DNA from 2 places in the Sedimentibacter sp. zth1 genome. Region 1 is predicted to be linked to the other one. Evidence: a T-box and tRNA genes for the amino acid it is inferred to sense, from the RefSeq annotation. Region 1 holds a T-box; the other holds one or more tRNA genes.
The links. The T-box of region 1 lies ahead of trpS (tryptophan--tRNA ligase). A T-box ahead of a tRNA ligase gene usually reads a tRNA of that ligase, here a tRNA-Trp.

Region 1 (11,306 bases):
TTCATCACACAAGCTTACTAATTCATCATGTACAAATTCATCAATACCTGTATAATCTACAGCTACTATTTTATTAAATTTCATACTGTCCTCCAAAAATACTATAATTATATTTATATTGCCTAATAAAATTTGTGCATATCATCTAAAACTTTTTTAGTTGCTGCTAAAAAACTCTCAAGATAATTTTTGTTCAAAAATCTAAAGTACAAGCTACGCAGAAAATTTCTTCTGTTAGTATTTTCTATGATTCTATCCGGAAAAATATTTTCTCTTTTATAATTATCAAAACTCAAAATCCAATCAACAATTTCATCATCACTTAGTATATGTCTTTCATAAATACTTTCAATTATATTGATTAATCTCTCATCCTCATTATATAAATATCCAAGATTATTTATTGTGGCTTTTTCTCTGATAACATTAAGTATCTCCATTAACTCATTTTTATTTAAATGTTCAGATTTAGCTAAATCACATAAAGTATCTGCAGTATGGGCGGTTGAATGTCCCCATCCCTTAACACTGTCATAGCCCCTATAATCATTTTCTAATTTATAATATTTCATTACCTCACTATATATGTGTAATAATTCTTGTTCATTTAAAAAGCTATTTTCATTATTCATTTGAACAATAATATCCAATAATAGTGAAGTAAACGTCCTTGTATAAACTTTATCTGATATTTCACCTAATCCATTGAAAAGACATTTATCGCTTAAACAAATATCAACTAAATGCTTTAGCTGCTCAGTTGATAATCTGTTATATTTGTATATTATATAATAAAATCCTGTATAAATTAAATCATCTCTCAGTGTTGGATTTACATCACCGATATGTTCAATCATATCCAATATTAACTCATACGGATTAATATCATCAGATATCTGCCATTGTTGATTACTATACGTTATTAGCTTATCAAATAATTGCTTTTCGCTTATCATAAAACCTCCTCCAAAATTATTTATTAAACATAATTTTTTCACTTTTGAACATTTTAGCAAGTACAAATACTCCAATACCTGTATATGCAAGATTGCTCAATACAGCAACTATTATATTCATTTGAATAACTTTAAATGTAAAAATACTATTCATACACTGCAAGCTATTATAGAATGGCAAGAAATAATAAAATAATTCTGTTTTTGCTCCATTGCCAAACATAGATGTTACACCCAATATAGTAATAACAAACATTAATGGTGCAGAAGATGTTTGAGCTTCTTTTATTGTCTTTGCGTTAGCAGATAAAATTGAAACTACAGCTACTAAAAATAGTATTGTTGAGATAATAACTGTTCCTAATAGTATATAGTCATTAATTCCATATACAGCAGCACTGACATCACCAAAATTCATAAGTTTAGGCAATGATAGCATAGTACCAAGTGCACTAGAAATACCACTTAGTAATGCTATAACTGCTAATGCAATAATTTTACCAATAGCTAAATTACTACGTTTAATAGGTGTTACTAGAAGTGGTGCAATAGTTCCACGCTCCTTCTCTCCTGCAATTGATTCCGGTGCTATTGCCATACAAGCTTGGAATAAAAATATCATAAGTAGCATTGGCATTATAAGTGAAAACATCATTCCTGTTGAAGCTTTTTCAGTAGCCAAATCATGTGCCTCATCTGTATTGTTTATATCAAATTTATTTGAAAGCGATGTTTCATATTTATCTAATATATCTGATATTATACTATAAATATTTTGCGATTTTGTTGAAGCTGAATTATAATACATGTCAATGTTCAATGCTTTTTCGTTAGAAATGTTATCGAATGATGGAACAATTTCATCAAAGTTTTCTGGAAATACTATAAGTAAATCAAGTTTTTCATTAACTATTTGTTCTTTAGATACAGTAACATCATCTACTGTAATATCTTTTTTATCTAATGACAATTCACTAAGCATTGTTTCTACTGATTGTGGTAAGTTTACAATATTAACCTTTGAAGCATATTCCTCATCAACGGAAAATACATTTGAAAATGCACCTCCCATAAGACTATACATTATGTATATCATTAGACCAGGCATAATTACTGTCGTAAAGAAAAGTCTTTTATCACCAAAAAATCTTGCAAACTCTTTTTTTATAATTGTAACAATACTGCTTTTCATATTATTCACCAACCTTTTTCTTGTATATTTCAAAGAAACTATCTTCTAGTGATTTTTCTTTTGTAATATTTACAAGGTCATCACATTTAATCATTTCACCATTTATGATTATACCTACTCTATCACATATTTTTTCAACAAGACTAAAAATATGTGTTGAAACAATAATAGTCTTACCTTCATTTTTTAACTCAATCAAAAAATCTGTTACAACCTTTGCTGTTAAAATATCTAATCCATTTGTAGGTTCATCGAATATGATTAGATTAGGATCATGCGCTAAAGAAATTGCAAGAGAAGCCTTTTGTTTCATACCAGTTGACAAATTTGATACTTTTATCTCAGCAAAATCATTAATTCCAAACTTCTCAAACAGTTTTTTCTTTCGTATATTTCTTGTTTCAACATCTACCTTATGTAAATCTGAGAAAAAATCAAATAAGTAATTTGGAGTGAAAAATTCCTCAAGTTTAAGTTCACTTGTTAGGAATCCAATCTTTGTTCTTATTTCATCTGGATTATTAACAACGCTTATACCATCAATTAATGCATCCCCACTATTTGGTTTTATAAGTGTTGCAAGCATTCTAAGTGTTGTTGTTTTACCCGCACCGTTTGGTCCAAGCAATCCAAATATTTCACCTTCATTTACTGAAAATGAAAGGTTATTAACTGCATGCTTAACTTTTACTTTTGTTTTTTCAATCTTTTGTTGTTTTTTAGATAATTTAAAGCTTTTATTTAAATTATTAACTACTAAAATTTCGCTCATTACTCTCCTCCTTGAACTTTAAATATTTAACCTATAAAATTTTATCATATCTGTAACATAAAGTAAATATTATTTACATAATTTAATTAAATTTTAAGAATTCTGAAAATATAGTTGCATTTATTTCTAATAGTGATATAATGTAAAAAAATAATAAACCGTTGATTAAGATTAGTAATCATAATAGCGACTTTACAGAGAGTTACCGATGGTGAGATGGTAATATGTTTAATTATGATGAATGGACTTATGAGGTCGACCTGAACTATTAGTAGGCGTCGACGGAAACTCTAACCGTTATGATGAGAGCATGTGTTTGCATGTAAAGAACTTTAAGGTGGCTTATATACTTCTATTCCTTTTGGAATAGGAGTTTTTTATTTTCTGCTTAATTGATGGTTAAAACAAATTTGGAGGAATTAAATTGGAGAAAAAAAGAATTTTAACAGGTGATAGACCAACAGGAAAATTACATTTAGGACATTTTGTTGGAAGTTTACAAAACAGGGTTTTATTACAGGATGAATATGAAACATTTATATTGATAGCAGATATTCAAGCATTAACTACACACTTTCAAAACCCAAAACTTATTAATGACAGTATCTATCAAGTAACTATGGATAATTTAGCTGTAGGGCTTGATCCAGATAAGGTAACTTTTGTTCAACAATCTCAGATACCATCAATTGCAGAATTAACTATTTTTTACTCTATGTTTGTTTCTGTAAATTCTTTACGTCATAATCCAACAATTAAAACAGAAGCTAAGCAATATGGTTATGATGATTTAACATATGGATTTTTAGGTTATCCAGTAAGTCAGACAGCAGACATAACATTTTGTAATGCGGATTTAGTACCAGTTGGAGATGACCAATTACCTCACATGGAACAAGCAAGAAAAATCACAAGAAGATTTAATGAACTATACGGTAATGGTGAAACGATTATTAAGGTTCCTGAAACACTGTTAAGCAAGAATTCTAGATTAGCAGGTTTAGATGGAAATAGTAAAATGGGTAAAAGCTTAGGAAATGCAATATATCTATCTGATGATTCTAAAACTATTGATAAAAAAGTAAAGGCTGCTCTAACTGATAAAAATAGAATTGCATTAACAGATAAGGGAAATCCTAATATTTGCATGGTATCTCAATATCACAAAGTATTTAATGAAGAAGAATATGAAAACACATGTGAAATGTGCAGAAGTGCTAACATTGGTTGTGTTGCATGTAAAAAACTTTTAGCTAAAAAGTTAAATAATACGCTTGAACCTATTAGAGAAAGACGTAATTACTACGAGAATAACTTGAATTTAGTGAAAGAAATTATAATAGAAGGTACAAAAAAAGCTAATCTAATTGGAAATAAGCAAGTTGAAGCAATCAAAGAAGCTATGAAAATAATACTCTAATAATTAATCAAGCTATTAACACATATGTATTAATAGCTTGATTGTTAATTATCAAAATAAAAAAACACGAAATAAATTAATATTCCGTGTTAAACTTTAGTATTCTGTACGATATATGATAAATTCGGAGGATGAACAACTTTTTAAAGAAGTAGACCTTAGAATATACGATTTAGTGTAAAATACCTTGTTTTAAGTTATTGGTTTATTTATACCAAACGTACATTTGCAGCACGAAGTTTCTTGCTGTTTTTAGGATCAGCTTCGATATCAAAAGTAACCTTTTGTCCTTCGTTTAGTGACTTGAATCCGTCTGAATCAATAGCTGAAAAGTGTACAAATACATCTTCTCCACCATCATCATTTGAAATAAATCCAAATCCTTTTTCTGAGTTAAACCATTTTACTGTACCGTTATTCATTTGCAGTACCTCCAAAAAATATTTATATTCTTAAATAATAAAACCTCGCATGATTTTGTAAATTATCAAAACAACCAATGAATTACACTATCTGTGAGTTCATAGCAATTATTTGAATATAGCTCATTATATCATTAATATTTTAAAATGTAAATATATATTTATATATTATAGCTTATATATTTATTATATAAATATATATTGTATCAAAAATAATCGTAATTTGAAGGAAATTAGTATTTCAAAATATTATTTTATCAAATTTGATAATTGTGTTATAATACATATCAATAGTTTGAAATGGAGATTTATGATGGAAAGTTGTTATTATACCCTAGATGAATGTAAAAAATATATAAAGCCACGTGCTTTAGAAACGCATAAAGGAACTTATGGAAAAATTGGAATTATTGCTGGTAGTGTTGGAATGACTGGCTCTGTTTGTATGTCTAGTCAAGCTACTCTTAGAACTGGTAGCGGGTTAGTTTATACTATTATTCCAAGCTGTATATTGAACTTAGTTAGCATAAAGCTAACGGAATGCATTATTAAACCAGTTCACGACCAAAACAACAATGAGCATTTTAAAATTCAAAATATTGATGAAATAATGGATTATATAAATGATTTGGATTGTTTAGTATTAGGTCCTGGAATTAGAGTTAATGAAGATACAAAACAAATAGTAAAACATATTTTAGTAAATTATAATAAACCAATAATTTTAGATGCAGATGGACTGAACTGTATTGGCGAAAACATTGAAGTATTATATAAAAGAAAAGAAAAAACAATTCTTACGCCACACCCGAAGGAATTCGAAAGATTGTTAGAAAATACAAACATTAATTTCAACGATAGAATTAAAACATCATTAGAATTTTCTAATAAATATGGTGTTGTAACTGTATTAAAAGGATATCATACTGTTATTTCCAATGAAAAAGGTGAATATTATATTAATCCAACAGGAAATCCAGGTATGGCAACTGCCGGTAGTGGTGACGTTTTGTCAGGTATAATAGCCTCTTTGGTTGGACAAAAAATAAATCTATTTGAGGCATCATGCTGTGGTACTTTTATCCACGGTATATCAGGTGATTTAGCTGCTAAAGATAAAGGTGAATATGGCTTGATAGCTACAGATATTATTGAAAATATACCATATGCAATAAAAGCAATCATAGCTAAGTAATAACATAGTTATGATTGCCTTTCGATTTTGTATTATTTATTTACTGTAATGTAAATTTTCATAAGATAAATTTTCTAGTACCTCTTTTAAATAAACATTTGCTTCGTATTTAGCCATTGGCAAATTCATATCCAAGTAATTACCACAGGATGCAGCATCTGCTCCTGGAACTTCACCCTCATAGTTGGCAATATATTTAAACATTTCTGTTATAATATCAACAACATTTTCTGAGTCGAATTCACCTTTAAATACAACGTAAAACCCAGTTCTGCAACCCATAGGTCCAAAATATATAGTTTTTTCATCATATATGTCATGATTTCTCAAAAAAGTTGCACATATATGCTCTATTGTGTGCAATTCAGCAGTATTCATAACTGGCATCTGATTTGGCACCTTCATCCTAATATCAAATGTAGTTATGCAATTATCACCTATATAATCTTTTCTTGATAAATAAATACCTCTTCTCAGATTTAAATGGTTAACTTGAAAACTTTCAATTTTTTTCATATGCAATCTCCTCACAAAATTATATTTTAAACAATATTTATACACCAAGTAAAATTGCAGCAATTTTAAAGTATATAAGCAGTGACATAGCATCTACAATTGTTGTTATAAACGGACTAGCCATAACTGCTGGATCAAAACCTATTTTTTTTGCTAACATTGGTAATGTACAACCTACTATTTTGGCTATAAATACTGTTACAACTAAAGTTATACAAACTGTTAATGCAACAAAAATTGTTACTTTATCAAATAATATTAGCTTAATGAAATTAAATACTGCTAGTGTTACACCACATAGAAAAGCAACTCTAAACTCTTTCCAAGCAACTTTTAAAATATCTTTAAATCGTATTTCATCAAGAGATATACCTCTAATAATTGTAACTGAAGCTTGACTACCACAATTACCACCTGTATCCATTAGCATAGGTATAAAAGATGTTAAAATTACACATGCAGATAATGCTGATTCAAATCTTTTTATTATTATACCTGTGAATGTTGCTGATATCATAAGTAGCAATAACCAAGGAATACGACTTTTGAATATATCAAAAACTCTTGTTTTAATATATGGTTTTGTAGATGGCGTAATAGCTGCCATTATGTTTATATCTTCAGTTGTTTCATCTTCTAATACATCAATTGCATCATCTACCGTAATTATACCTACCATACGATTCTCTGTATCTACAACAGGCATAGCAAAAAAATCATATTTGCTAAACTTGTGTGCCACTTCTTCTTGCTCATCCTGTGTGCAAACAGATATTATGTTTTTTTCCATAATATCATTAATAATTTCACTTTCATCTGAAACTATAAGCTTTAATATAGACACTACTCCAATTAATCGCTTGGTTTCATCTGTAACATAACAAACGTTGATTGTTTCTTTGTGTATACCTGTTAATCTAATATGCTTGATAGCTTCATTTACATTCGTACTTGGCTGTAAGTTAACAAATTCTGTAGTCATTATACTTCCAGCACTATTTTCAGGATATTGTAAAATACTGTTGATTAGTTGTCTTTTTTGTGTGTCTGCTTGCCTTAATATACGTCCCACTACATTTGCTGGCATTTCCTCAACTAAATCTACTGCATCATCAATATACAGTTCATCCACTACTTCCTTTAACTCTTTATTTGAGAAGCCTTTAATTAATCTTTCCTTGAAATCACTCTCCATTTCAATGAATGTTTCTGCGGCTTTTTCTTTAGGTAATAATCTAAATAACAAAGGAACAAGATCCTCGTTTATTTCCTCAAATAATATTGCAATGTCAATTGGCTTAATTGTTATAAAGATGTCTTTCAATGAGCTAAATTTCTTCTTTTCAGTAAGAGTTATAATAGTTGTAATTAATGTGTTTTCTGTATTCATTTTTCTTAACCTCCATAATAATTCATTAATAGTATTTGAATACTACTAAGACAGGAGAAAAACACTAAATATTTAAAGTAGTAGCATGTACAGACAATTGCTAATTATATACTGCCTACTAAATATATCTGTCGTGCTCCCACCACTGCCTGGTTCCATGCCGCTCACCTCTCTTTTAATCTAAAATAATATTATAACCCATGTATTATATCATATTATCATATAATTAAAAAGTCTTTAAAGTAGTTTGTTTGTTTTTTCCTTTATTAGTATATGAAAAAAACTTTTATTTACTAAATATATTATGTATATTTCTTTTTTTGTTAAGTGAAAAAGTAAAATCCAGAGCAAACAGTCTACTCTAAAAACATCAAAACTCTATAAACACGTTGAAATCAACAAATTTATGGCATAAAAAAACTCCAACTTCAATACTTAATTGTATCAAAGTTGGAATACACTTTTGAAAACAAACGCTACGAATAATACAATGCGCACCCCTACTGACTTAAGGGTGTGCAAAACTGTTCAGGTGTGTGCAATTTCACCTACCTACATGCTTCTACATCTGCACCTAACGTATATGGATTTCCATTTTCATCATATTGATAAGAAAAAAGTACCCTATCACCAATATCAACATTGCGTAAAGATTTTGCATTATCTATAATTTTTATGTTTAATACATTACCTTCATCGTTTTTGATAGTAATTATGTAATCTTCTGAGATATCAATAACTTCACCATAGTCAACTATGATTTGTTCATCTTCATTCGCATCACTGATATTATCCTCAACAGGTGGATCTGATGTAGTGTATACATCATCGGAATCTTTAGTAATATCACTACATACATGATATAAGTTGTCATCAAAATTATAAAGCAACAAACAAGTTACTTTGTCATCAACATTTATGTTTGTATTACTTAATGCAACATCATCATCAATTTTTATTGTATATTCCAATTCACTATTAGTATCCTTTATAACGAAAATGTCAACTGACTTCTTTTCTATTACCTTTGCTTGGATAAATATTTTACCATAACGATTAGAAGCCTGCTTAAAAAGTTCAGAAGTAGAAACATGTGAACTATTAAATCGATTAATTAGTTTTTGCATATCATTATAGTAGGTATCATAAGAAAAGCTTATTAACTCTATGCTTAAAGGATTACACTTTTTTAGCTCCTTATTGATAGCTTCAAGATAAACTTCAAAACCATCCCTGAAATTATTATCTTTAGTGGCAAAGCCCCATTTTTTCCATTCTACTTCAAATAAATGATAGTAGTATAATTCATTAATTAATTCATCCCTAAAAGAATTTAATGATGGATCAATTATACTATTATTATAGCACTTTTTATAATAATCTAGATATAACTGATAAGCCTCTAGAAAATGATTTAATATTTGTTCCGACCAACATACCTCTGGCATATGAGATTCTCTATCATTTATAGTACATTGCTCGTTATTATAGTTATAAGGTGCACACAAATAGGATGACCCTTTTTCGTATGAATCTGTATCTAACAAAGTTAAACTCTCTAAAATCAATAAATCATTGCTATTTAACACTTTTATAGGAAATTCTAAAAAAATTGAATTATATTTTCCGTACGGATTTAGAATGAATAATGCAGGGTCAGCTGTATCATGTCCACATGACATACGTATATCATAACTTATCCCTTTATTTATAGGTTCAGGTAAAATAAATAAACAATCCTTTAGAGTACTTCCGCTTAAAGAAATGGTATGATTTGATTCTTCTTTAAATTGTTCTCTATAATTCTCAAATATTCCTTTCATGCTATCTAATTCTTCTCTATTAAAGTATATTTTTACCTCGTATTCTGAATCTAATTCATTTATTATCTCTACATTATCACCTTGTACAAGATTAAAAATATTTGGAGATACACTGCTACTATTATTCGCTAATTTTAAATCACAATTGTAATTAATTACTGCATATTTTTTACCATCATCTTTATTTTTGGATAAAATTAAACTTTTTGATTCCCTTGAAATGAAAGAATTAACATTTAATGATACATTAGTGTCTGAATATCCCAATGTAAAAAACAACATCTGAGACTCGTTCAAAGAACTACCGTCCTTAGCTTTTAGTTCCTTTGGAAGATAAAACGCATTAATACCATAATTATAATATTGCTCTGTAGCATATATTTCAATATAATTATCCTGTATTTTATAATAAAAATATCTATGCTCACTTGAATCTGGTTCTTTTGTTATAGCTAAAAAGATACCTGAATTTATATTTCCAAGTATATAATCGTCATCAACTAAGGGCTTGTTAAAATAAATTTTTAAAGTAGGCTGAAATAATTTTACAGGGATATCATTTCTCAAAAGACAATAGCCACCAGGTGCATATACTTCTGTAATCTCTAAACCACCTTTTAAATCCGTATAATTATTAGGACTATGATGGTGGTCACTATCGCAACCACCACATAGAAACATGCAACCTACTATTAAAATTAAGCAAAATCCTTTTCTCATAGAAAAGCTCACTCCTATTATTTGGTAATGTCTAGTAAACACCCCACTTTATTATTTCTACAGTAAATTTATATTTTGCAGATTTTTGCAATGCACTATAATAGATGTTTTAGTTTAGACTTATAACATATACACTTGATGCTAAGTTAAATTAGATATTAACTCAATATACAAGCGATATATTTTTATGCATATTCTATGCAATATTCAATATCTACTTACCAAACTAGAATTTAGTTTAGCACTTTACTTTCTTTACTTTTTACATATGTATAACAAATGATTACTCATACCAAGAAATTCAGGCTTTTCACATATATACAAATGATATTTGATATATTGATTATAGCTTTCCTCATCCATCTCATTTATTTTATCAGTAAGCAGTTCGCTAGCACCATCAGAAGCTATAATTTTTTCTATATGCATACTGGCTTTATTTAACATACACTTAGATTCGTCAACTGTAAAAAATATAAACGGGAAGTTATCTAATTTCATTGTTTTATGGTTATAATTATGTTCTTTAAAATAAGTATTACACCTATAAAACTCTGTTAAAAAAATCATATCATGATTTATAAAAGCTACAAAAATTGTTCCATCTTTTTTACAAACTCTCATTGCCTCTTTTATGCATTTTTGTCTATCGCATTCTTTTTCTAAATGGTATAAAGGACCAAATAAAAGTACTATGTCAAAAGTATTATCATCAAATACTGATAAATCTATTGCATTACCTTGTCTTAAGTCTACTTTAAGATTAGGAGTAATCTTCTTTTTAAATGCTTCTATATTTGCATCCGCAAGCTCAACAGATGTTACATCATAACCTTTAGCTGCATAATGCAGGCTATATTCACCTGCACCAGCACCGATATCCAAAATTCTATCACCATA
Region 2 (11,306 bases), 650 kb from region 1:
GGTAGAGCAGGGGACTGAAAATCCCCGTGTCGGTGGTTCGATTCCGCCTTTGGGCACCATTTAGTACAACAATATTAAATATAAAAACTGCTTGACATGAGTTAATACTTGTGATAAGCTAATCAAGCAAAAAAAATTAGTATACGAAGTCGTTAAGAAAAAATAAAAAAGTTCTTGACAAACTTCGACAGAGATGGTAAACTAATAAAGCTGTTGAGAGACAGCAAAGCATTGAAAAATGAACCTTAGACAATAAAACAGCATAAGAACAACCTTTGATTTCAGTACTCGCAAGAGTATAAGAAATAGAACAAAAACAGTAAAAACAACAACAACAATTAACGAGAGTTAATGCCAAGCGTAAGCTTGAGAACAGATATTAAACGAGAGTTTGATCCTGGCTCAGGACGAACGCTGGCGGCGTGCCTAACACATGCAAGTCGAGCGAAGAAAATCCTTCGGGATGAGTATTAGCGGCGGACGGGTGAGTAACGCGTGAGCAATCTGCCTCGTACAAAGGGATAGCCTCGGGAAACTGGGATTAATACCATATAACACTTAATAATCACATGATTAATAAGTCAAAGATTTATCGGTACGAGATGAGCTCGCGTTTGATTAGCTAGTTGGTAAGGTAACGGCTTACCAAGGCGACGATCAATAGCCGGCCTGAGAGGGTGAACGGCCACATTGGAACTGAGACACGGTCCAAACTCCTACGGGAGGCAGCAGTGGGGAATATTGCACAATGGGCGCAAGCCTGATGCAGCGACGCCGCGTGAGCGAAGAAGGTTTTCGGATCGTAAAGCTCTGTCCTTTGGGAAGAAAAAAATGACGGTACCAAAGGAGGAAGCCCCGGCTAACTACGTGCCAGCAGCCGCGGTAATACGTAGGGGGCGAGCGTTGTCCGGATTTACTGGGCGTAAAGGGTGAGTAGGCGGTAACGTATGTCAGATGTGAAAGGCGAGGGCTAAACCCTCGTAAGCATTTGAAACTGCGTAACTTGAGTGCAGGAGAGGTAAGTGGAATTCCTAGTGTAGCGGTGAAATGCGTAGATATTAGGAGGAACACCAGTGGCGAAGGCGACTTACTGGACTGTAACTGACGCTGAGACACGAAAGCGTGGGGAGCGAACAGGATTAGATACCCTGGTAGTCCACGCCGTAAACGATGAGTGCTAGGTGTTGGCCGAGAGGTCAGTGCCGGAGCTAACGCAATAAGCACTCCGCCTGGGGAGTACGGTCGCAAGACTGAAACTCAAAGGAATTGACGGGGACCCGCACAAGCAGCGGAGCATGTGGTTTAATTCGAAGCAACGCGAAGAACCTTACCAAGGCTTGACATCCCCTTGACAAGTGCAGAAATGTGCTCTCTTCTTCGGAAGCAAGGGAGACAGGTGGTGCATGGTTGTCGTCAGCTCGTGTCGTGAGATGTTGGGTTAAGTCCCGCAACGAGCGCAACCCTTATCATTAGTTGCCAGCATGAAAGATGGGCACTCTAGTGAGACTGCCGGTGACAAACCGGAGGAAGGTGGGGATGACGTCAAATCATCATGCCCCTTATGTCTTGGGCTACACACGTGCTACAATGGTCGGAACAAAGGGAAGCGAAAGCGTGAGCTGGAGCCAAACCTAATAAACCGATCCCAGTTCGGATTGTAGGCTGCAACTCGCCTACATGAAGTCGGAGTTGCTAGTAATCGCGAATCAGAACGTCGCGGTGAATGCGTTCCCGGGTCTTGTACACACCGCCCGTCACACCATGGAAGTTGATAATACCCAAAGTCGCTGAGCTAACCATTTGGAGGCAGGCGCCTAAGGTAGGATTAATGACTAGGGTGAAGTCGTAACAAGGTAGCCGTATCGGAAGGTGCGGCTGGATCACCTCCTTTCTAAGGAGACAGAAAACAAAATGTAAAGTAATACATTTTGTTTCAATGTCGCTTTTCTGGTTTGAACGCCAGAAAGGCATGTTCGAAACAAGGAACTTATGCTGTTTCATTGCTACTCAAGTGAGAATTTGAGTAGTGGATAAAAGATTTGCTGATGTGGGGGTGTAGCTCAGATGGGAGAGCACCTGCCTTGCAAGCAGGGGGTCAGGAGTTCGACTCTCCTCATCTCCACCAATAAAAGTAAATCGCTGAACTTTGAAAATTGTATAGGAAAAAACAAACGAAGTAATTTTTGATTTAGACAAGGCGAGAGGAGTCGAGGAGCAAAGCATATGAATAATATGTGAGCACCAGAGAAGACGATCAACGAAGTATAAATTAAAAAGAACAAGTTTGAAACGAGAGAAAAACATCAAAAAAAACAATAAAACTAAGTAAAAAATATAAGCGGAAGCAAATATTAATTACAAGAGTAACCAAAAAATAGTTGTGTGAAGACGCACAATTAAACTGATGATTAAAGTAATTTTTCTGAAAAGAAAAGTGAAAATAAAGTTTGCGAAGGTAATTTTTATTTAGGTAAGGCGGAAGGAACGAAAGAGCGGAATGTACGTTTGTACATGAGCATCTTGAGAGATGACCAACGAAGCATAAATGAAAAAGACCGAGCAAAAGAGGTCAAGATATAAAGAGCGTAGGGCGAATGCCTTGGCACTAAGAGCCGATGAAGGACGTGGTAAGCTGCGAAAAGCTACGGGGAACTGCAAACAAGTATTGATCCGTAGATATCCGAATGAGGAAACTCACATATGGAGAACCGTATGTAACGTATGATGAATAAATAGTCATACGTGGGGAACGAGGGGAACTGAAACATCTAAGTACCCTTAGGAAGAGAAAGTAAAAAAACGATACCGAAAGTAGCGGCGAGCGAAATCGGTAGAGCCCAAACCATGTTTCGGCATGGGGTTGCGGACATATCAACAAAGTATCTGAGACGATAGTCAAAGACTTCTGGAAAGAAGCTCCAAAGAGTGTGATAGACACGTAGGCGAAAAAGTCAAAGAGCAAGATATGATCCAGAGTACCACAGGACACGAGAAATCCGGTGGGAAGCAGGGAGGACCATCTCCCAAGGCTAAATACTACTTAGTGACCGATAGAGAAATAGTACCGTGAGGGAAAGGTGAAAAGAACCCCGGGAGGGGAGTGAAAAAGAACCTGAAACCCTATGCTTATAAGCAGTGGGAGCACTACGAGTGTGACCGCGTACTTTTTGTAGAACGGGCCAGCGAGTTACGATATGCAGCAAGGTTAATAACTGAGAGGTTAGGAGCCGAAGCGAAAGCGAGTCTTAATAGGGCGAAAGTTGCATGTCGTAGACCCGAAACCAGGTGACCTATCCATGAGCAGGTTGAAGCTAGAGTAAAATCTGGTGGAGGACCGAACCCGTTAGCGTTTAAAAGCTATGGGATGACTTGTGGATAGCGGTGAAATTCCAATCGAACCTGGAGATAGCTGGTTCTCCTCGAAATAGCTTTAGGGCTAGCCTTAACGTAAGATTAATGGGGGTAGAGCACTGAATAGTCAAGGGACGTTATACGTTACCGAAACTTATCAAACTCCGAATACCATAAAATTAGCGTTGGGAGTCAGACTATGTGAGATAAGTTTCATAGTCAAAAGGGAAAGAGCCCAGATCACCAGCTAAGGTCCCAAAGATAGATTAAGTGGAAAAGGATGTAGGACTACACAGACAACCAGGAAGTTGGCTTAGAAGCAGCCACACTTTCAAAGAGTGCGTAATAGCTCACTGGTCGAGTGGACCTGCGCCGAAGATTACCGGGGCTAAAATCTATCACCGAAGCTGTGGGATTGTATTAATACAATCGGTAGAGGAGCATTCTGTACGAGTCGAAGCGCCATCGAAAGAGGCTGTGGATTGTACAGAAGAGAGAATGCTGGCATGAGTAGCGAAAGGTGAGTGAGAATCTCACCCATCGAAAGACTAAGGATTCCTGAGGAAGGCTCGTCCACTCAGGGTAAGTCGGGACCTAAGCCGAGGCCAAAAGGCGTAGGCGATGGATAACTGGTGGAAATTCCAGTACCACCGAAGATCGTTAAAAGAGAAGTGGGGACACAGAAAGATAAGTTAGCGTACTGATGGAATAGTACGTCTAAGTAAGTAGGGAGAAGAGATAGGCAAATCCGTTTCTTCAATAATCCTGAGATACGAATGGGAGCGAAAACAAGTAGTGAAGTAACTGAGTCTACGCTGTCAAGAAAATCCACTATCGAGATCAAGGTGCCCGTACCGTAAACCGACACAGGTAGTCAAGGAGAGAATCCAAAGATGAGCGGAAGAACTATTGTTAAGGAACTAGGCAAAATAACCCCGTAACTTCGGGAGAAGGGGTGCCCATGGAAGTGAAAGTCGAACGACCGGAGCTTTAGTGGGCCACAGAAAACAGGCTCAAGCGACTGTTTACCAAAAACACAGGTCTCTGCTAAATCGAAAGATGAAGTATAGGGGCTGACACCTGCCCGGTGCTGGAAGGTTAAGGGGAGCTGTAAGCGTAAGTGAAGCAGTGAACTTAAGCCCCAGTAAACGGCGGCCGTAACTATAACGGTCCTAAGGTAGCGAAATTCCTTGTCGGGTAAGTTCCGACCCGCACGAAAGGTGTAACGATTTGAGCACTGTCTCAACAATAGATCCGGTGAAATTGTAGTACTCGTGAAGATGCGAGTTACCCGCGGCAGGACGGAAAGACCCCATGGAGCTTTACTGCAGGCTGACATTGGAATTCGGTATTAATTGTACAGGATAGGTGGGAGACTAAGAAACATGTACGCCAGTATGTGTGGAGTCGCTGTTGGGATACCACTCTATTGATACTGAATTTCTAACATGATACTGTGATCCAGTATATGGACACTGTCAGTTGGGCAGTTTGACTGGGGCGGTCGCCTCCGAAAGAGTAACGGAGGCGCTCAAAGGTTTCCTCAGCACGGTCGGAAATCGTGCGAAGAGTGTAAAGGCAGAAGGAAGCTTGACTGCAAGACGTACATGTCGAGCAGGAACGAAAGTTGGACTTAGTGATCCGGTGGCGCCGAATGGAAGGGCCATCGCTTAACGGATAAAAGCTACCCTGGGGATAACAGGCTTATCTCCCCCAAGAGTCCACATCGACGGGGAGGTTTGGCACCTCGATGTCGGCTCGTCTCATCCTGGGGCTGAAGCAGGTCCCAAGGGTTGGGCTGTTCGCCCATTAAAGAGGCACGCGAGCTGGGTTCAGAACGTCGTGAGACAGTTCGGTCCCTATCCGTCGTGGGCGTAGGAAATTTGAAGGGAGCTGTCCTTAGTACGAGAGGACCGGGATGGACAGACCTATGGTGAATCAGTTGTTCCGCCAGGAGCACGGCTGAGTAGCTAAGTCTGGAATTGATAAGCGCTGAAGGCATCTAAGCGCGAAACAAACCTTAAGATAAGATTTCCCATTACGTAAGTAAGTAAGACCCCTGAAAGACTAACAGGTAGATAGGTCACAGGTGTAAGTGCAGCAATGTATTCAGCTGAGTGATACTAATAGGTCGAGGTCTTGACCAATAATGATCCTAACCCCATTTGATTCTCAAATGGATGGTAGGTCAGATCCAGCGAAATCCAAATCTATACGAACGTAAGTGAGTAAATAGATTTGTGATACAGTCGGACAAATCTCGAAAAGTTTTTCCTATACAATTTTGAAAGTTCAAACTTTCAATTTAATGATAACTTAATATACAATATAACGAAGTAATTTTTAAATTACGAGTTATACTAATCTGGTGATAATAGCAAAGAGGACACACCCGTTCCCATTCCGAACACGGAAGTTAAGCTCTTTAGCGCTGATGATACTTGGTGGGTGACTGCCTGGGAAAGTAAGACATCGCCAGATTGATATTCCGAGGTAGCTCAATGGTGGAGCAACCGGCTGTTAACCGGTAGGTCGTGGGTTCGAGCCCCACCCTCGGAGCCATGAATGTGCCGGAGTGGCGGAATTGGCAGACGCACAGGACTTAAAATCCTGCGTTCCCTAAAGAACGTACCAGTTCAAGTCTGGTCTTCGGTACCATTTTAAATTAATTTGTCGCGGGGTGGAGCAGCTGGAAGCTCGTCGGGCTCATAACCCGAAGGTCATAGGTTCGAATCCTGTCCCCGCTACCAAAATAAAAGGCCCTATGGTCAAGCGGTTAAGACACTTCCCTTTCACGGAAGTAACCCGAGTTCGAGTCTCGGTAGGGTCACCATTACAAAATAAAAAACATGGAAGCATAGCTCAGTTGGGAGAGCATCTGCCTTACAAGCAGGGGGTCATAGGTTCGAGCCCTATTGTTTCCACCATTTTTACAAAATTGAATGTGGCTTGGTAGTTCAGTTGGTTAGAATGCCAGCCTGTCACGCTGGAGGTCGTGGGTTCGAACCCCATCCAAGTCGCCATTTTCAATAAAAACAAGATACATGCTGGTGTAGCTCAATTGGTAGAGCAACTGACTTGTAATCAGTAGGTTGAGGGTTCAAGTCCTTTCACCAGCTCCATTTTCGCAGAAATTACGGAGTAATTTCAATACACAATGCGAAAGACGCAACGGCGTAAGCCATGTTGCGGAAAATAATTTTACTGAAAATATGGGAGGGTTCCCGAGTGGCTAAAGGGGACGGACTGTAAATCCGTTGGCAACGCCTTCACTGGTTCGAATCCAGTCCTTCCCACCAATTAAGTTTAAAATGCGGAAGTGGCTCAGTGGTAGAGCATCGCCTTGCCAAGGCGAGGGTCGCGAGTTCGAATCTCGTCTTCCGCTCCAAAAGTAACAAAAAATGTTAAAACGCATATAATGCGGGTGTAGCTCAGTGGTAGAGCCCCAGCCTTCCAAGCTGGTTGCGAGGGTCCGATTCCCTTCACCCGCTCCATTAAAAAAATTTATGGACCAGTAGCTCAGCTGGATAGAGCAACGGCCTTCTAAGCCGTGTGCCGGGGGTTCGACTCCCTTCTGGTTCACCATAAGTTGGGGTATAGCCAAGCGGTAAGGCACTAGACTTTGACTCTAGCATTCGTAGGTTCAAATCCTGCTACTCCAGCCATTTTTAAAAATTAATATAGTGATCCATTAGCTCAGCTGGCAGAGCACCTGACTTTTAATCAGGGTGTCCCGCGTTCGAATCGCGGATGGATCACCACGGAGAGGTACCGAAGCGGTCATAACGGGGCGGTCTTGAAAACCGTTAGGGTGTAAGCCCACGTGGGTTCGAATCCCACCCTCTCCGCCAATTTAATAGTTATAAAAATATATATGGAGAAGTACTCAAGTGGCTGAAGAGGCGCCCCTGCTAAGGGTGTAGATCCGATAAGGATGCGAGGGTTCAAATCCCTCCTTCTCCGCCATATTTATACCAAAATATTTTGTAATATTTTGGGCCTTTAGCTCAGTTGGTTAGAGCGCCCGGCTCATAACCGGTAGGTCCAAGGTTCGAATCCTTGAAGGCCCACCATTTACACCATAGGGGTGTAGTTCAGTTGGTAGAACAATGGTCTCCAAAACCATGTGTCGTGGGTTCAAGTCCTGCCACCCCTGCCAATTTTATTAAGCAAAAACAGGATAATAATTAAATAATAGTATTTCGGGGCGTAGCGCAGTTTGGTAGCGCATCTGGTTTGGGACCAGAGGGCCGCGGGTTCAAATCCTGCCGCCCCGACCAGTATTTAAATGTGGGCTTGTAGCTCAGGTGGTTAGAGCGCACGCCTGATAAGCGTGAGGTCGATGGTTCGAGTCCATCCAGGCCCACCACATTTTTCCAAAATATATTAATATTTTGGGCTTTTAGCTCAGTTGGTTAGAGCGCCCGGCTCATAACCGGTAGGTCCAAGGTTCGAATCCTTGAAGGCCCACCATGTTTGCCCAGATAGCTCAGTCGGTAGAGCAGGGGACTGAAAATCCCCGTGTCGGTGGTTCGATTCCGCCTTTGGGCACCATAGTAAAAACGTTGATTATTTTTAATCAACGTTTTTTATATACTGGGAAAGTCTACTTTTAGTATATAAAAAACGAGGATTGCAAAGGACGGGACGTCCTTGCCTTTAAGGGGAGTGCTCAGTAAAAATGCCTATTTCATAAGCATTTTTACGCCGAAGGGGGACATTGGTCCCCCTAGCGGAGTTGCGTAGTAACTTTTTTATTACAATAATATTTAATTTTTTAAATATCTTTTAATGCCTTTTCAATAATACTACATACATTTTCAAATAATAGAGTTCCATTAATTACTATTGGCACAATATTATCTTTTAAATTAGGCAATGTGTTAAAGTTCATCAATTTTATTTCATTATTATCTATAAATAATATATAATTATCGCTATCGCTTTTATATAGAGAAATCAAAATATCTAATTTTGTTATAGATGTTTGACTTTTGAAATTTAATTTATAGCAAAGTTTATTTGAGTTGTAATCCAATTTGTAATCAGTTATATTTAAAAATTTAATTTTTATTGCCTTGTTTGATATACTAATATCTTTTTTATTAACTTTCAATATACCTAATGTTTTGGAATAAAATATTTTATCATATGAATTCAAAATATTATCAAATATTATTGGAAGATAGTAAACATCTTCAAAATTATGCAAAAGTATTAAATCTCTGTGCTCATCTTTTTTATGAATTTTATATGCTTCATACAAGGTTATTACATCTTTGCCAGACAATGTGTCTTCTCTAAATATCTTAAAATATTTTTCAACAGTTTTAAGCTTATTATTTGCAATATTAATCTTATTTTTAAAATTCAGCATATCTTTATACAAATCAATACTATGTAGATTATTTAAATTAAAATCTATATTGTATTTTTCAAATTTTTTATTCAAATATGTTATATCAAATGATTTCCCGTTATATGTTATGATATATTTTTTTGTATATATTTTACTCATAAGGAAAAACAATGATTCTAATTCTTCCTGTTCATTTATAGAAAATGTTTGATAGATAATTTTTTTATTATTTTCAACTATCAAAAATGTTATAGAAACAATTTCACTCGTAACAGCAGATAATCCAGATGTTTCAATGTCTAAGTAAACACTGTCATTAAATATCTCTTCTATAAATTTATTATTTAAATTATAATCTTCAATAATTTTTTTACTAATCATTTTAATCCGTCCTATAAACAGTTTTTGTTTCCCCTAATAAGTTGCTTTATGTAGAATAATTTGGTAATATAAATACGGGGGTATAAATATGTATTATTTTGTAATTTATTTCGTTGCATATGTTTTGAGTATAATAGTATGTTTATATTTAAACTATAAAACTGCAATAATTTTAAGTCTAATATTTTTTGCACTGGGTATTGTTACGACAAAAAAATATGTAGCGTGTTTTTTAATAATTTTATTTGCGGTTTTGTCTGTTGTATGTATTAATTATAATTCAAAATCTATTTTAACACAATATCTTAATGATGATGTTAATGTAATTGTAGAAATAAAGAATGTTATTAAAGATGACAAAGAATCTGAATTTATTAGCTATAATGTTAATGTAATATGTCTAAACGGAAAAAATATACATGAAAAATCAATTCTATACATAAAAAAAGAAAATAAAATCGAAATAAATTCAATTCATAAAATTAACGTTAGCGTATCTAAAATTCAAGAATCTAAGAATTTTTTGCTTTTTAATTATAAAAAATCGCTTCGAACTAAAAAAATATTTGTAAACTTATTTGCAAATACAAAACCCAACCTTATAAAAAAGGATTATTCAAAAGTCAATACTATAGTAAATAATTTTAAAGGATTTGTCGAAAAATTGTTTTATTCAAATCTTAATGAAAAAAATGCAAATATTATATTATCAATTTTGTTAGGAGATAAGAAATACTTAGATGATGATTTATATAAAAGTATACAAAGAACTGGCCTGGCACATATATTTGCTGTCTCTGGTTTGCATATAGGTATATTATACGGCTTCTTAATAAAATTATTTTGTATGATTGGGTTTAACAAAAAGATTAGCTGGTTTTTAACATGGGGATTTTTGTGGTGCTATGGGTTTTTGATAGGATTTCCAGTGTCTGTTCTTAGAAGTTTAATAATGTTTACGTTCGTGTTTGGAGCAGAGTTATTGTATAGAAAATATAATACTATTAACTCAATTGTTATAGCAGCCTTTATATTATTAGTGGTAAACCCATTTTATTTATTTGATGTAGGTTTTCAATTGTCGTTTACCGCTGCATTTTGCTTAATTATTTTTAATAAGTATGTTAAGGATAAATTGAAATCTAAGAATACCATTATTTCTAGCATTTATTTATATATTTTTTTACAATTATTCACACTTCCTATTATGTCGTACTATTTTAATTATCTTTCATTGTTGGGCATTTTATACAATATAGCATTAGTTCCTATTTTTAGTGTACTTATTGTTATTGCATTTATTTCTGTTGGTGTAGGTTTTTTATGTGTATATACACTTGTCTTACCTTTAAAGATATATGATTATGTATTCAATGTTATTAGGTATGTAATAGATTGGGGTTCTAAAAGTAGTATTGCAGGTGTTAAAATACCCTCTATGAGGCTTTTAACTTGCTTTTTTTACTATGTTTTCTTAGCTTTAATACTATTTATAATAAATAATAAAAAATGCAGTTACAAGCGTATTTTATTTGCAACTTTTATAGTATACTACTGCATCAATTTTTTCATTATACCGCTAAGTTTAGATGGAACAAGACTTAATATAGTTGATGTTTCACAAGGCGTATTTATTATCCTAAGACACAATGATATAAATTTGATATTTGACGCGGGTAGCAATTCAGATAATATTGGCAAATATGTTTGTGCACCTTATATACTCAAAAATGGTTTTAATGATATAAAATCAATATTTATTAGCCACTGGCACATAGATCATTATAGTGGTGTTAATGAAATATTAAGTAGTTCTAAAGTTGGTAATGTATATTCTAGTTCCGAAGACGACAAGAATCTAATAAATTGCCATTGTAATCTTTTAAACAATACAGATAGTATAATTATAGATAATGAATTTAAAATTGATATATTATGGCCTAAAATCGGTTTTAAGTCTAATAATGAAAATAACATGTCCAATGTATATTTAGTAAAGTGTGGAAAAATAAAAATACTTATTACTGGGGATATCGAAAAGGAGGCTGAAAGGCAGATTCTAGATAGATTGGAAGATATAAATGTTTTAATTGTTCCTCATCATGGAAGTAAAACTTCTTCTACTACTGAATTTGTACAAGCAGTTAATCCTGATATTGCAGTATTTTCATATGGTAAAAATAATTATGGTATTCCACATCAGGAGGTTATTGAT

Region 2: it has a tRNA-Trp gene. The T-box ahead of trpS (tryptophan--tRNA ligase) is inferred to sense a tRNA for this amino acid. The anticodon was not compared.

The regions. Positions count from the first base shown of each region.
Region 1 covers NZ_CP071445.1:719,157-730,462, forward strand. Annotated here, with positions in the region: gene JYG23_RS03455 (NAD(P)-dependent oxidoreductase) at 1-84, opposite strand, end outside; gene JYG23_RS03460 (DUF2785 domain-containing protein) at 123-956, opposite strand; gene JYG23_RS03465 (ABC transporter permease) at 973-2,148, opposite strand; gene JYG23_RS03470 (ABC transporter ATP-binding protein) at 2,150-2,920, opposite strand; T-box leader at 3,073-3,284, shown strand; gene trpS (tryptophan--tRNA ligase) at 3,339-4,340, shown strand; gene JYG23_RS03480 (cold-shock protein) at 4,550-4,762, opposite strand; gene JYG23_RS03485 (NAD(P)H-hydrate dehydratase) at 5,076-5,957, shown strand; gene JYG23_RS03490 (S-ribosylhomocysteine lyase) at 5,994-6,473, opposite strand; gene mgtE (magnesium transporter) at 6,511-7,863, opposite strand; gene JYG23_RS03500 (hypothetical protein) at 8,412-10,406, opposite strand; gene JYG23_RS03505 (bifunctional 2-polyprenyl-6-hydroxyphenol methylase/3-demethylubiquinol 3-O-methyltransferase UbiG) at 10,662-11,306, opposite strand, start outside.
Region 2 covers NZ_CP071445.1:1,366,402-1,377,707, reverse strand. Annotated here, with positions in the region: tRNA gene JYG23_RS06985 (tRNA-Phe) at 1-59, shown strand, start outside; rRNA gene JYG23_RS06980 (16S ribosomal RNA) at 380-1,891, shown strand; tRNA gene JYG23_RS06975 (tRNA-Ala) at 2,050-2,125, shown strand; rRNA gene JYG23_RS06970 (23S ribosomal RNA) at 2,568-5,498, shown strand; rRNA gene rrf (5S ribosomal RNA) at 5,716-5,832, shown strand; tRNA gene JYG23_RS06960 (tRNA-Asn) at 5,839-5,913, shown strand; tRNA gene JYG23_RS06955 (tRNA-Leu) at 5,921-6,009, shown strand; tRNA gene JYG23_RS06950 (tRNA-Met) at 6,026-6,101, shown strand; tRNA gene JYG23_RS06945 (tRNA-Glu) at 6,110-6,184, shown strand; tRNA gene JYG23_RS06940 (tRNA-Val) at 6,203-6,278, shown strand; tRNA gene JYG23_RS06935 (tRNA-Asp) at 6,298-6,374, shown strand; tRNA gene JYG23_RS06930 (tRNA-Thr) at 6,398-6,473, shown strand; tRNA gene JYG23_RS06925 (tRNA-Tyr) at 6,566-6,650, shown strand; tRNA gene JYG23_RS06920 (tRNA-Gly) at 6,665-6,739, shown strand; tRNA gene JYG23_RS06915 (tRNA-Gly) at 6,772-6,845, shown strand; tRNA gene JYG23_RS06910 (tRNA-Arg) at 6,860-6,936, shown strand; tRNA gene JYG23_RS06905 (tRNA-Gln) at 6,942-7,016, shown strand; tRNA gene JYG23_RS06900 (tRNA-Lys) at 7,037-7,112, shown strand; tRNA gene JYG23_RS06895 (tRNA-Ser) at 7,114-7,202, shown strand; tRNA gene JYG23_RS06890 (tRNA-Ser) at 7,228-7,317, shown strand; tRNA gene JYG23_RS06885 (tRNA-Ile) at 7,348-7,424, shown strand; tRNA gene JYG23_RS06880 (tRNA-Trp) at 7,435-7,510, shown strand; tRNA gene JYG23_RS06875 (tRNA-Pro) at 7,555-7,631, shown strand; tRNA gene JYG23_RS06870 (tRNA-Ile) at 7,644-7,720, shown strand; tRNA gene JYG23_RS06865 (tRNA-Ile) at 7,748-7,824, shown strand; tRNA gene JYG23_RS06860 (tRNA-Phe) at 7,830-7,905, shown strand; gene JYG23_RS06855 (ribonuclease H-like domain-containing protein) at 8,129-9,091, opposite strand; gene JYG23_RS06850 (DNA internalization-related competence protein ComEC/Rec2) at 9,180-11,306, shown strand, end outside.